DNA from 4 places in the Pantoea sp. X-Soil-TKNS-1207 genome. Region 4 is predicted to be linked to each of the others. Evidence: predicted binding sites of a transcription regulator. Region 4 holds the regulator's gene; each other region holds the start of a gene.
The links. The regulator CRP, encoded in region 4, controls carbon source genes, mostly activating them, when cyclic AMP is high. The targets are predictions, from matches to a motif close to ATGTGANNNNNNTCACAT.
Positions count from the first base shown of each region.

Region 1: the regulator CRP is predicted to act here: its motif matches at 1,329-1,346, upstream of udp (uridine phosphorylase).
Region 2: the regulator CRP is predicted to act here: its motif matches at 1,216-1,233, upstream of yrbN (protein YrbN).
Region 3: the regulator CRP is predicted to act here: its motif matches at 1,540-1,557, upstream of focA (formate transporter FocA).

Region 1 is NZ_AP035958.1:225,745-228,893, forward strand. It holds gene metE (5-methyltetrahydropteroyltriglutamate--homocysteine S-methyltransferase) at 1-264, shown strand, start outside; gene AC6I8V_RS00985 (dienelactone hydrolase family protein) at 322-1,158, opposite strand; gene udp (uridine phosphorylase) at 1,459-2,220, shown strand; gene AC6I8V_RS00995 (tetratricopeptide repeat protein) at 2,297-3,149, shown strand, end outside.
Region 2 is NZ_AP035958.1:604,907-608,055, forward strand. It holds gene pnp (polyribonucleotide nucleotidyltransferase) at 1-120, shown strand, start outside; gene nlpI (lipoprotein NlpI) at 250-1,134, shown strand; gene yrbN (protein YrbN) at 1,240-1,296, shown strand; gene AC6I8V_RS02695 (DEAD/DEAH family ATP-dependent RNA helicase) at 1,313-3,149, shown strand, end outside.
Region 3 is NZ_AP035958.1:1,481,271-1,484,419, forward strand. It holds gene pflB (formate C-acetyltransferase) at 1-554, opposite strand, end outside; gene focA (formate transporter FocA) at 623-1,483, opposite strand; gene ycaO (30S ribosomal protein S12 methylthiotransferase accessory factor YcaO) at 1,834-3,149, opposite strand, start outside.
Region 4 is NZ_AP035958.1:3,961,273-3,964,421, forward strand. It holds gene AC6I8V_RS18490 (phosphoribulokinase) at 1-139, shown strand, start outside; gene AC6I8V_RS18495 (OsmC family protein) at 232-636, opposite strand; gene crp (cAMP-activated global transcriptional regulator CRP) at 937-1,569, shown strand; gene AC6I8V_RS18505 (YccS/YhfK family putative transporter) at 1,628-3,149, shown strand, end outside.

The DNA of each region.
Region 1 (3,149 bases), 590 kb from region 4:
TCAGATATGGACCTGCTGGATTCGTTTAAAGAGTTCGAATACCCGAACGAAATCGGTCCAGGCGTGTACGACATTCACTCGCCGAACGTGCCGAGCGTCGAGTGGATGGAAGAGCTGCTGCGTAAAGCGGCGCTGAGCATCCCGGAAGAACGTCTGTGGGTTAACCCGGATTGTGGCCTGAAAACCCGCGGCTGGACGGAGACCCGTGCTGCGCTGGCGAACATGGTTAAAGCGGCGAAGAAACTGCGCGGTGAAACTGCCTGATAGCGGTAAAAAGTGTTGTGTTGTACGTTGTTGGGGCGCGCGAGCGCCCCTTTTTTATTACGCGTTCGGCGCCACGCCATACTGTTTAAACCAATCCAGCATCCGCGCCCAGCCATCTTTGGCGGACTCGGCGTGATAGCTCGGACGGTAATCGGCATGGAAGGCATGACCGGCATCGGGATAGACCACGATCTCCGCTTTGGCATTGGCGGCACGCAGCGCCTGACGCATCTGCTCCACGCTCTCCAGCGGAATGCCCTCATCCTGACCACCGTATAAACCCAGCACCGGTGCATTCAAATCCACCGCGATATCAATCGGATGCTTCTGCTGTTTCAGGGTTTTATCGCCAATCAGACGGCCATACCAGGCCACTGCTGCCCGCACCTGTGGATTGTGCGCCGCGAACAGCCAGCTAATGCGGCCACCCCAGCAGAAACCGGTAATCGCCAGACGACGGATATCGCCGCCGTTGCGGGCCGCCCAGTTGGCGACGTGGTCGAGATCCGACAGCACCTGCGAATCCGGCACTTTACTTACCAGCTCTTTGAACAGGGTCGGGATATCGTGATATTCGCTGGGATCGCCCTCGCGGAAATACAGCTCTGGCGCGACCGCCAGATAGCCCTCCAGCGCCAGCCGACGACAGACATCACGGATGTGTTCATGCACACCGAAAATCTCCTGCACCACCAGAACCACTGGCAGCGCGCCATTGTGATCTTTTGGCCGGGCATAATATGCCGGCAGGTTTTCCCCCTGGCTGGGGACCGAGGTCTCCCCGGCATGGATCGCCTCGCTGTGCGTGATAATCGTGGTGCTGGCGGTCGGCTGTACCGCCGGAGCAAAGCCGCTGTTTGCAGATTTCTGTGCCATATTGTCTTCGGTTTTCATTGTTCTCTCCGTGCTAACAATCGCGCAATCACGTAACTATAGCCTGGCCGCAGGTGCGAGGCTGGTGTAGGTTTCAGAGGGGTTACGCATGGGTTCTTCTCTTCTATTAACATTGCCGTCAGAACTTACACAGCACCGCTTGTAGCAATTCAGAATGGCAGACGATTGTTATGTGATCAAAGTCACACTATGTTTTTCGTATAATGTAATTCTCATTATTTATAGTGAAATTAATCACATATTTCTGGCGCCTGCTGACGTAAAGTGGCGCGCACATCCCTTAGCTATCAGGAGTCTGATATGGCCCAGTCCGACGTTTTCCACCTTGGCATCACCAAAGCCGATTTGCAGGGAGCCACGCTTGCCATCGTTCCCGGCGATCCGGAGCGCGTGAAGAAAATTGCCGGTCTGATGCAGAACCCGCAGCATCTGGCATCGCACCGTGAATTTACCAGCTATCTGGCTGAGCTGGATGGCAAGCCGGTGGTGGTGTGCTCAACCGGCATCGGTGGCCCGTCAACCTCCATCGCCGTTGAAGAACTGGCGCAGCTTGGCGTCCGTACCTTCCTGCGCGTTGGCACCACCGGCGCCATTCAGCCGCATATTAATGTCGGCGATGTGCTGGTCACCACCGCCGCCGTGCGCCTCGATGGCGCCAGCCTGCACTTCGCCCCGCTGGAGTTCCCGGCTGTGGCGGATTTCAGCTGCACCACCGCGCTGGTTGCCGCGGCCGAAGCCTGTGGCGCGCAAACCCATATCGGCGTTACCGCCTCGTCGGACACCTTCTATCCCGGCCAGGAGCGCTATGACACCTTCTCCGGTCGCGTTGTCAGCCGTTTCCAGGGGTCGATGAAAGAGTGGCAGCAGATGGGCGTCCTCAACTATGAGATGGAATCCGCTACACTGTTAACCATGTGCGCCAGTCAGGGACTGCGAGCCGGTATGGTGGCGGGCGTCATCGTGAATCGCACGCAGAAAGAGATCCCGGATGCGGCGACCATGAAACAGACCGAAAGCGACGCGGTGAAGATTGTTGTCGAAGCGGCGCGTCGGTTAATTTAGCGCACCCGGCAGCTGGCGCCTCCGCCAGCTGCCTGAAAAGAATGCGCGCACTTTCAGCTGGATACTGAGAATTTTTATGCGCAAAACTGTTCCTGTTCAACGTCCTGCCTTTATGGCCAATCCTGTTGCGACGCAAACCCGCGTTGAAGGCGCTGCGGCGCGTTTTCGCCAGGCCATGGCTGCCTCTGATTTCCCGACTGCCCGTCAAAGCTGTGAAGAAGTGCTGCGCGTGATGCCCGGCAATATGCAGGTGCTGAGCGATTATGCGCTGGCGCTGATGCGGGTAGGTGAATATCAAAAATCGTACAAGACCTATCAGAAAATCTATCAGGCGCCGGCCGCTAAGCGCGCGCAGGCGTCTGACACCTGGCTCGATGGCCTGACCGAAGTGTGCGGCTGGCTGCATAAGCCGGACGAAGTGGCGCGCTACGGGCGGGAGTCACTCGAACAATCTGATGCAAAATTCAGCCAGGGTCAGCAGTACGCCTTTCCGGCCGGGACGCCACCTGCTTTTGATGCCTCCCGGCCGCAGGAAAACGTTATCGCTTTTAGCCTGTATGGCGGCCAGCCGCGCTATTGCGAAACCCTGATTAAAAACGTCGAGGTGGCGCGGGAGCTGTATCCGGCGTGGACCTGCCGTATCTATCTGGATGACAGCGTGCCGCAGCATGTCTGGCAGCGCCTGGCGCAGCCGAATGTTCAGCTGGTGGATATGTCGCAGGAGAAAACGCTGTTCCCGACGCTGTGGCGTTTTCTGGTGATGGACGATGCCAGCGTTAAACGTTACATCGTACGTGACGCCGATTCGCTGCTCTCGGAGCGAGAAGTGGCGGCGGTGGAAGCCTGGCTGCAATCACCGTACTGGTTCCACCATATGCGCGACTACTTCACCCATACCGAACTGCTGCTGGCAGGGATGTGGGGCGGCT
Region 2 (3,149 bases), 970 kb from region 4:
AAAGTACTGGAAGTGGACCGTCAGGGCCGTGTGCGTCTGAGCATCAAAGAAGCGACAGAGCAGAAACCGCAGGCGGAAGAAACTGCAACCGCTGCGACCGATGCGTCTGACGCCGAGTAAGCGTTTCCTGATTAGCCTCTCCCTGCCTGGCGGGGAGGGGTGTTTGTATCATCGCGAGGGCGGGAATCCTTGTGCACAGCAGGCGGATGACAGGATGGTTATCCCAATGTTTGTATTCGGGAGTGGGAAATGAAGCCTTTTTTGCGCTGGTGTTTTGTTGCGACAGCTATCACGCTGGCAGGATGCAGCAACTCCAATTGGCGTAAGAACGAAGTTCTGGCAGTACCTTTGCAGCCCACACTGCAGCAGGAAGTGATTCTGGCGCGAATGGAACAAATTCTTGCCAGTCGTGCCCTGACCGATGATGAACGCGCACAGCTATTATATGAGCGTGGAGTGTTGTATGATAGCTTAGGTCTGCGAGCACTGGCGCGGAACGATTTTTCGCAAGCGCTGTCTATCAGACCGGATATGCCTGAAGTATTTAACTACCTCGGCATATATTTAACGCAGGCAGGCAATTTTGATGCTGCCTATGAAGCGTTTGATTCTGTACTTGAGCTTGATCCAACTTACAACTATGCGCATTTAAACCGTGGTATCGCCCTCTATTACGGCGGTCGATACAAGTTAGCGCAAGATGATCTGCTGGCGTTTTATCAAGACGATCCTAACGATCCTTTCCGCAGTCTGTGGCTCTATCTCGTTGAACACGAAATGGACGCTGCTAAGGCCAAAGTCACGCTAAAACAGCGTTACGACAAAGCGGTCCGGGACCAATGGGGATGGAATATTGTCGAGTTCTACCTGGGCGACATCAGTGAAAAAACATTGATGGAACGTCTCAAGGCGGACGCAACGGATAACACCTCGCTCGCTGAACATCTCAGTGAAACCAACTTCTATTTAGGTAAGTACTACCTAAGTCTGGGGGAGAAGGACGACGCGAAAGCGTTGTTCAAACTGGCGGTGGCCAACAACGTCAACAACTTTGTTGAACACCGATACGCATTGTTGGAACTGGCGCAACTCGGCCAGGCACAAGACGATTTATCAGAATCTGACCAGCAATAGCTGACGAACTTTTATTGCCTGAATTACCCGTTAAGTCATCATCTTCCGGGATGAGGGCTTTTCTGTTCGTCGAAACTTCTAATTTGAGCCGGTTCACACTTTTCGATGAAAATGACTGAAAATTTTCATGACGAGTTATGTAGACTGGCCGCCGCAATCTAAGAGGCACGTGTACTACATGACTGATATTCAAACCACTTTTGCTGATCTGGGCCTTAACGAATCCATCCTGTCTGCTCTTAACGACATGGGTTACGTCAAGCCGTCACCGATCCAGGCCGAGTGCATTCCGCACCTGCTGGCTGGCCGTGACGTGCTGGGTATGGCACAGACCGGTAGTGGTAAAACTGCAGCGTTCTCTCTGCCGCTGCTGAACAACATTGATCCAAACCTGAAAGCACCGCAGATTCTGGTGCTGGCACCGACTCGTGAGCTGGCGGTGCAGGTTGCTGAAGCAGCCACCGAATTCTCTAAACATATGCGTGGCGTAAACGTGCTGGCCCTGTACGGCGGCCAGCGTTATGACGTGCAGCTGCGCGCACTGCGTCAGGGCCCACAAATTGTGGTGGGCACCCCGGGTCGTCTGCTCGACCACCTGAAACGCGGTACCCTTGATCTGTCTAACCTGCGTGGCCTGGTGCTGGATGAAGCCGACGAAATGCTGCGCATGGGCTTTATTGAAGACGTTGAAACTATCATGGCGCAGATCCCGGAAGGTCATCAGACCGCTCTGTTCTCTGCCACCATGCCGGAAGCGATTCGTCGTATTACTAAGCGTTTCATGAAAGATCCGCAGGAAGTGCGCATTCAGTCCAGCGTCACTACCCGTCCGGACATCTCTCAGTCTTACTGGACCGCTTATGGCCGTAAAACTGATGCACTGGTTCGTTTCCTCGAAGCGGAAGACTTCGATGCCGCGATCATCTTCGTGCGTACCAAAAACGCTACGCTGGAAGTGGCCGAAGCGCTGGAGCGCAGCGGTTATAACAGCGCCGCTCTGAACGGTGACATGAACCAGGCACTGCGTGAGCAGACGCTGGAGCGCCTGAAAGATGGTCGTCTCGACATCCTGATCGCGACTGACGTGGCAGCGCGTGGTCTGGACGTAGAACGTATCAGCCTGGTTGTTAACTACGACATCCCGATGGACGCAGAATCTTACGTTCACCGTATCGGTCGTACCGGCCGTGCTGGTCGTGCTGGCCGCGCGCTGCTGTTCGTTGAGAACCGCGAGCGTCGTCTGCTGCGCAACATCGAACGCACCATGAAGCTGACCATTCCGGAAGTTGAACTGCCGAACGCAGAACTGCTGGGTGAGCGTCGTCTGGCCAAATTCGCCGCAAAAGTACAGCAGCAGCTGGAAAGTAGCGATCTGGACATGTACCGCGCACTGCTGAGCAAAATGCAGCCGGAAGAAGAACTGGATATGGAAACTCTGGCCGCAGCACTGCTGAAAATGGCTCAGGGTGAGCGTCCGCTGATTGTACCGGCTGATGCACCGCGTCCGCAGCGTCGTGAATTCCGCGATCGTGACGATCGTCGTGATGGCCGTGACAGCCGCGACTCACGTGATTCACGCGGTCCGCGTGAAAGCCGTGATGGCGACCGTCCGCGTCGTGAGCGTCGTGATGTTGGCGAAATGCAGCTGTATCGCATTGAAGTGGGCCGTGATGATGGCGTTGAAGTACGTCATATCGTGGGCGCTATTGCTAACGAAGGCGACATCAGCAGCCGTTACATCGGTAACATCAAGCTGTTTGGTACTCACTCCACCATCGAGCTGCCGAAAGGTATGCCGGGCGAAGTGCTGCAGCATTTCACCCGCACGCGTATTCTCAACAAACCGATGAATATGCAGCTGCTGGGCGATGCACAGCCGCACGAGCGTGGTGAGCGTAGCGAACCACGTCGTAGCGGTGGTCGTGACTTCGGCGGCGAGCGTCGTGGCGGCAACCGTGAAGGTGCGCGTGAGCCAGGTCGTGAAGGCGGTCGTCGTTTCTCCGAGCGTCGCGAAG
Region 3 (3,149 bases), 1.8 Mb from region 4:
ACACGACGGTAGTCACCAATGATACGACCACGACCATAGGCATCCGGCAGACCAGTCAGCACGCCTGATTTACGGCAGCGCAGAATGTCCGGGGTGTAAACGTCGAACACGCCCTGGTTATGGGTTTTACGGTATTCGCTGAAGATTTTTTTCAGTGACGGGTCCAGCTCGCGGCCATAAACCTTACAGGAGCCTTCCACCATTTTGATGCCGCCAAACGGGATGATGGCGCGTTTCAAAGGGGCTTCGGTTTGCAGACCAACAATTTTTTCCAGTGATTTGTTGATGTAACCGGCGTCATGCGACGTGATGGTCGATGCCAGGTCGGTATCGAAGTCGACAGGGGCATGGGTGCGGTTTTCAATCTTGATACCATCCAGCACGTTGTCCCACAGTTTTGCGGTGGCCGGAGTGGCACCTGCGAGGAATGACTCGTCGCCTTCATACGGGGTGTAGTTTTTCTGGATGAAATCGCGCACGTTGACACTGTTCTGCCATTCGCCCGCGCTAAATCCTTCCCAGGCTGCCGCCAGTTTTTCATTCAGTTCGGTCATGATATACCTGCCTTATTTAGGGAGACTTTGACGTTCAGCGCGCGATAAAGCGCGCCCGTACTAATTACTTAATGCACCGGGTCATCACCGCGCAGATAGATAACCCAGTAGGTCAATCCAACTAACAACCCCCCGCCAATGATGTTGCCAATGGTGACCGGAATGAGGTTGTCGACAATAAAGTTACCGACACTGAGCGCCGGGAATTGCGCGGCGCTGGCTCCTGCCATTTGCCAGAACTCAGGGCTGGCGAAGTCGCGGATGACGATAGCCATCGGAATTAAAAACATGTTGGCGATGCTGTGCTCAAAGCCACTGGCCACGAACATGGCGACCGGCAGAATCATCGCCACCATTTTGTCGAGCAGGCTGCGGCCGGAATAACTCATCCATACCGCCAGGCACACCATCAGGTTGGCGAGGATGCCGAGGCTGACCGCCTCAATAAAGGTATGGTGCATTTTATGGTCGGCAGTTTGCAGAATATTCAATCCCCATGCGCCATTGGCGACCATGTGCTCGCCGGCAAGCCAAATCAGGACCACAAAGAACAGCGCACCGAGCAGGTTGCCGATATACACGTTCATCCAGTTGCGTGCCAGCTGCGTCCAGGTGATGCGACCGCTGGCTTTCGCCACCACAATCAATACCGTTGATGTGAACAGGTCAGCACCGCAAACCACCACCAGCATCAATCCGAGCGAGAAGCAGATGCCGCCAATCAGTTTTGCCATGCCAAAAGGCATCGTTCCACTGCCGGTTGTGGCGGTGATATAGAAAACAAAAGCGATAGAAATAAATACGCCAGCGGTTATGGCAAGAAAGAAGGTGGTTAAGGGGTGTTTTGTTGCTTTATAGACCCCGGCATCTTCAGCGACTTTTGCCATTGCGGCCGGTAATAATGAATTAAAAGGGTTGTCAGCTTTCACACTAACGCTCTCCAAAAATTGTCTATAAAGATACTAACAAAGGAGTATAGGACAGGAATTGATATGGATCATATTTGCCAGGAGGGGTGGGGGTGGCGAGGGGAGTGTTCTGAGATTTTATCAATTAACTCATTGAATATAAACAAATAAACATTTTTTAAAATATATAAAAAATGTTGAAATTGATTTTTTTCACTAAGCTAAATTGTAAGGCAATCTAATCGATTGGGTTGGAATTGTTATTTAATAATTTAGCCACCGCGCCGCGTAAGACGTGATAAAAAAATGGCGCTGAGGTCATTCAGCGCCATTTTGCCCGTTAGCCGGAAATTATTAGCCAGTAATGATATTTATTTCGCTAACCAGTAGCGGCGTTTCGCAGCCTGCAGTTTTTCATAGGCGGCCAGCAGAGACTGGTGTGCCGGGAAGGCTTTTAAATCCAGATCAACGGCTTGTAAGCCATAGAACGGGACTTCACCGCTGATGGCAGCAGAGGCTGCTTCAACTGCCGCTTCGCCATACATACGCACAAATGCGCGGTGATATTGCAGCGGGTCACGTTCTTCTTCCATCGCCAGCAGCAACAGAGTTTGCAGGCAGCGATAGTAGTTAGCCCGTTCAGCGCTGAAGATGGACTGGTTAAATTCCATCGTCCATTCGGTCCAGATCAGCGCCTGATCGAGGTCACCACCGGCTAAGGCCAGCATCGCTTTTAGTTCGCCAATACGCAGCGTAAACCAGCCGTTGTCTTTACCGGTCGCCAGGCCCAGCAGTTCACGAACACGGGTAAAGTCATCGTGTCCTTCTTCATCCAGCTGGTTGATCAGTTCCAGATAGGCTTCGGGTTCCCACTGGCTTTCCGGCAGCGCCAGCAGGGTTTCACGCAGAGGGGCGCCCATGCTGTTGTTCGCCAGCAGCAGATCTTCTGCCGGGTAGATGTCTGACATGCCCGGCACAATGATACGGCAGGCATAGACGCTCAGGTGTTCGTAATCCGCGATGTACACTTCTTTATCTTCGGCGCGGAAAATCGCCATCAGGGTATCGAACTCTTCCTGAGTGCTGCCAGCAAAGCTCCAGTCTACAAACGGATAGTCAGCATCGTCTTTGAACATATCCCAGGAGATCAGGCCGCTGGAATCGATAAAGTGGGTTTCCAGGTTGGCATGTTCCGCCACTTCTTCGTCATCGAAGGTCGGTGGGGTAAAGACGTCGAGATCTTTCAGGCTGCGACCCTGCAACAGTTCGGTCACGGTACGCTCCAGCGCCACACCAAAATCAGGATGCGCGCCGAACGAGGCGAAACAGGTGCCATTTTCCGGGTTGAACAGCACGACGCAGATGACCGGGTAGTTGCCGCCAAGGGAGGCGTCATAAGCGAAAATTGGGAAACCTTCCGCTTCCAGACGCGCGATGGCTTCAATAACGCCCGGATAGCGCTGCATTACCGCATCAGGAATCTCAGGCAGGCTGATGGATTCTGCGATAATGCGGTTTTTAATATGACGTTCAAAGACTTCAGACAGACCCTGAACGCGCGCTTCGTTAGCGGTGTTACCCGCAGACATGCCATTCGAAACGTACAGATTGCCGATAATATTCATCGGGATGTAAACCGTCTGCTGATCGGACTGACGGGTAAATGGCAGGCCGCAGATGCCGCGTT
Region 4 (3,149 bases):
TCTGCTGGCGATGATTCAGGGTTCCTTTATCTCGCATATGAACACCCTGGTGGTGCCGGGCGGCAAAATGGGACTGGCGATGGAATTGATTATGACGCCGCTGGTGCAACGGCTGATTGAAGGCAAACGGATTGAATAATCAGGAAGTTATGGCATGACCGGCAGAAATGCCGACCCTGCAAACCCAGGTGCGAATTCATTCGCACCTGGAATTGACGATCGAGATAGCCGTTATAACTCAACGACCTCGTAGCTGTGGGTAATCTCTACCCCTTTGCCCAGCATGATCGCCACCGAACAATATTTTTCCGCCGAGAGATCGACCGCACGCGCCACCGCTTTATCGCCCAGCGCTTTGCCGCTGACAATAAAATGCAGGTTAATATGCGTGAAAATGCGTGGCGCTTCTTCGCGACGCGTAGAGGTAAGTTTTACCTCGCAATCGGTCACGTCATTACGTCCTTTTTGCAGGATTGACACCACGTCAATCGCACTGCAACCACCAGCCGCCATCAGTACCATCTCCATCGGACTCGGCGCTTTATCGCCAGAATTCCCATCCATTAATACCTGATGGCCCGATGAGGATTCTCCGAGAAAGGTTAACCCCTCCACCCACTTGACTCGTGCCTGCATTATTCTTTCTCCTGACCAGGCTGATTTGCCGCCAGAATACGCCTTCACCTGATAAACAGCAATCCAGACTAATCGGCTTTTGCTGAAGCGAGACAACAGAAGACAGCTTGCAAAAGCTGTGCTACAAACAGTGCTGAAAATATTTTCGTCGCAATAGACGAAGGCGGGATGAATCAAAAGCTAAGCTTAAGAGTACACCCGAATAATTTCCTTAACTGGAAGCGCTTGATGATTTCACCGCCTGACAGGGAAAACTGCCCCCTGTGTTTTGGGCACGATTACAACAGAGGATAATAGCGAATGGTTCTCGGCAAACCGCAAACAGACCCTACACTCGAATGGTTCCTGTCCCATTGCCATATTCACAAATATCCATCCAAAAGCACCCTGATCCACCAGGGTGAGAAAGCGGAAACGCTCTACTACATCGTGAAAGGTGCCGTTGCGGTACTGATTAAAGATGAAGAAGGCAAAGAGATGATCCTCTCCTACCTCAATCAGGGAGATTTCATCGGCGAGCTTGGCCTGTTTGAAGAAGGTCAGGAGCGTAGTGCCTGGGTACGAGCGAAAACTGCCTGCGAAGTGGCTGAAATTTCCTACAAAAAATTCCGTCAGCTGATTCAGGTAAACCCGGATATTTTAATGCGTCTTTCGTCGCAGATGGCACGTCGCCTGCAGGTGACATCAGAAAAAGTAGGCAACCTTGCCTTCCTTGATGTGACAGGTCGCATTGCGCAGACACTGCTTAATCTGGCCAAACAGCCCGATGCCATGACCCACCCGGACGGGATGCAGATCAAAATCACCCGTCAGGAAATTGGTCAGATCGTCGGCTGTTCACGTGAAACAGTCGGCCGTATTCTGAAAATGCTGGAAGATCAAAATCTGATCTCAGCACATGGTAAAACCATCGTCGTTTACGGCACCCGCTAATTTCTTCTCACCTACGGCGTGATGGCAGCATCACGCCGTTTTTGTCTGCGATGAGCTGATGTGGCGTCGAATCATCTATCATCCCGAAGTTAACTATGCCCTGCGGCAAACGCTGGTGTTATGCCTGCCCGTGGCGCTCGGTTGGCTGTTCGGCGATCTGCAAAAAGGCCTGTTGTTCTCGCTGGTCCCTGCCTGCTGCAACATCGCCGGTCTCGACACGCCGCACAAACGCTTCTTTAAACGCCTGATTGTCGGCGGCTCCCTGTTTGCCACCGGCAGCTTTCTGATCCAGTGGCTGACCAATTACCATATTCCCCTGCCGCTGATTCTGCTGATTCTGCCCCTGCTGATTGGCGTGACCGGTGAGATCAGCCCGTTGCATGGCCGTTTGCTGCCCGCCACGCTGATCGCCGCTATTTTTACCCTCAGCCTGGCCGGACGTATGCCGATGTGGGTGCCGCCGCTGCTGTATATCGGCGGCACGCTGTGGTACGGGCTGTTTAACTGGTTCTGGTTCTGGCTGTGGAAAGAGCAGCCGATGCGCGAAACCCTCAGCCTGCTGTACCGCGAACTGGCCGACTATTGCGATGCCAAATACACTCTGCTGACGCAGCTGACCGATCCGGAAAAGGCGCTGCCGCCGTTGCTGGCGCGTCAACAGAAGGCGGTCGATCTGATCACCACCTGCTATCAGCAGATGCATATGCTGTCTGCCAGCAATGACAACAGCCACAAACGGCTGACGCGTGCCTTCCAGGTGGCGCTCGATCTCCAGGAACATATCTCCGTCAGCCTGCATCAGCCGGAAGAGGTGCAAAAACTGGTGGAGCAGAGCCACGCGGAAGCGGTGATCCGCTGGAACGCCAAAACCATCTCAGCCCGGCTGCGCATCCTGGCCGACGCGATTCTCTATCACCAGCTGCCGGAGCGTTTCCAGATGGACAAGCAGCTGAGCGCGCTGGAAAAGATTGCGCGTCAGAACCCGGATAACCCGGTGAGTAACTTTTGCCTGTACCACTTCAGCCGCATTGCGCGCGTATTGCGTAGCCAGAAACCGCTCTACACCCGCGACCTGATGGCCGATCGCCAGCGGCGTCTGCCCTTTTTTCCTGCGCTGCGCAGCTACCTGTCGCTGAAGTCCCCGGCGCTGCGCACCGCGGCGCGCTTTGCCGTGATGCTGATGTTCGGCAGCGGGCTGGCGCTGTTCTTCAATATCCCCAAACCTTACTGGATTCTGATGACCACCATGTTCGTCAGTCAGAACGGCTACAGCGCCACGCGGGTCAGGATTCAGCACCGTGCGCTCGGCACCTTCGCCGGGCTGTTAATCGCCGCCGCCTCGCTGCGCTTCGCCGTGCCGGAGTCGATGGCGCTACTGTTTATGCTGGTGATTACCCTCGCCAGCTATCTGGTGACGCGCAAGTATTACGGCTGGTCGATGATTGGCTTTACCGTGACGGCGGTATATTCGCTACAACTGCTGTCGCTGAACGGCGCGGAGTTTCTGCTGCCGCGTATGATGGATACGCTGATGGGATGCCTGATTGCCTTTGGCGGCATGATTTGGCTGTGGCCGCAGT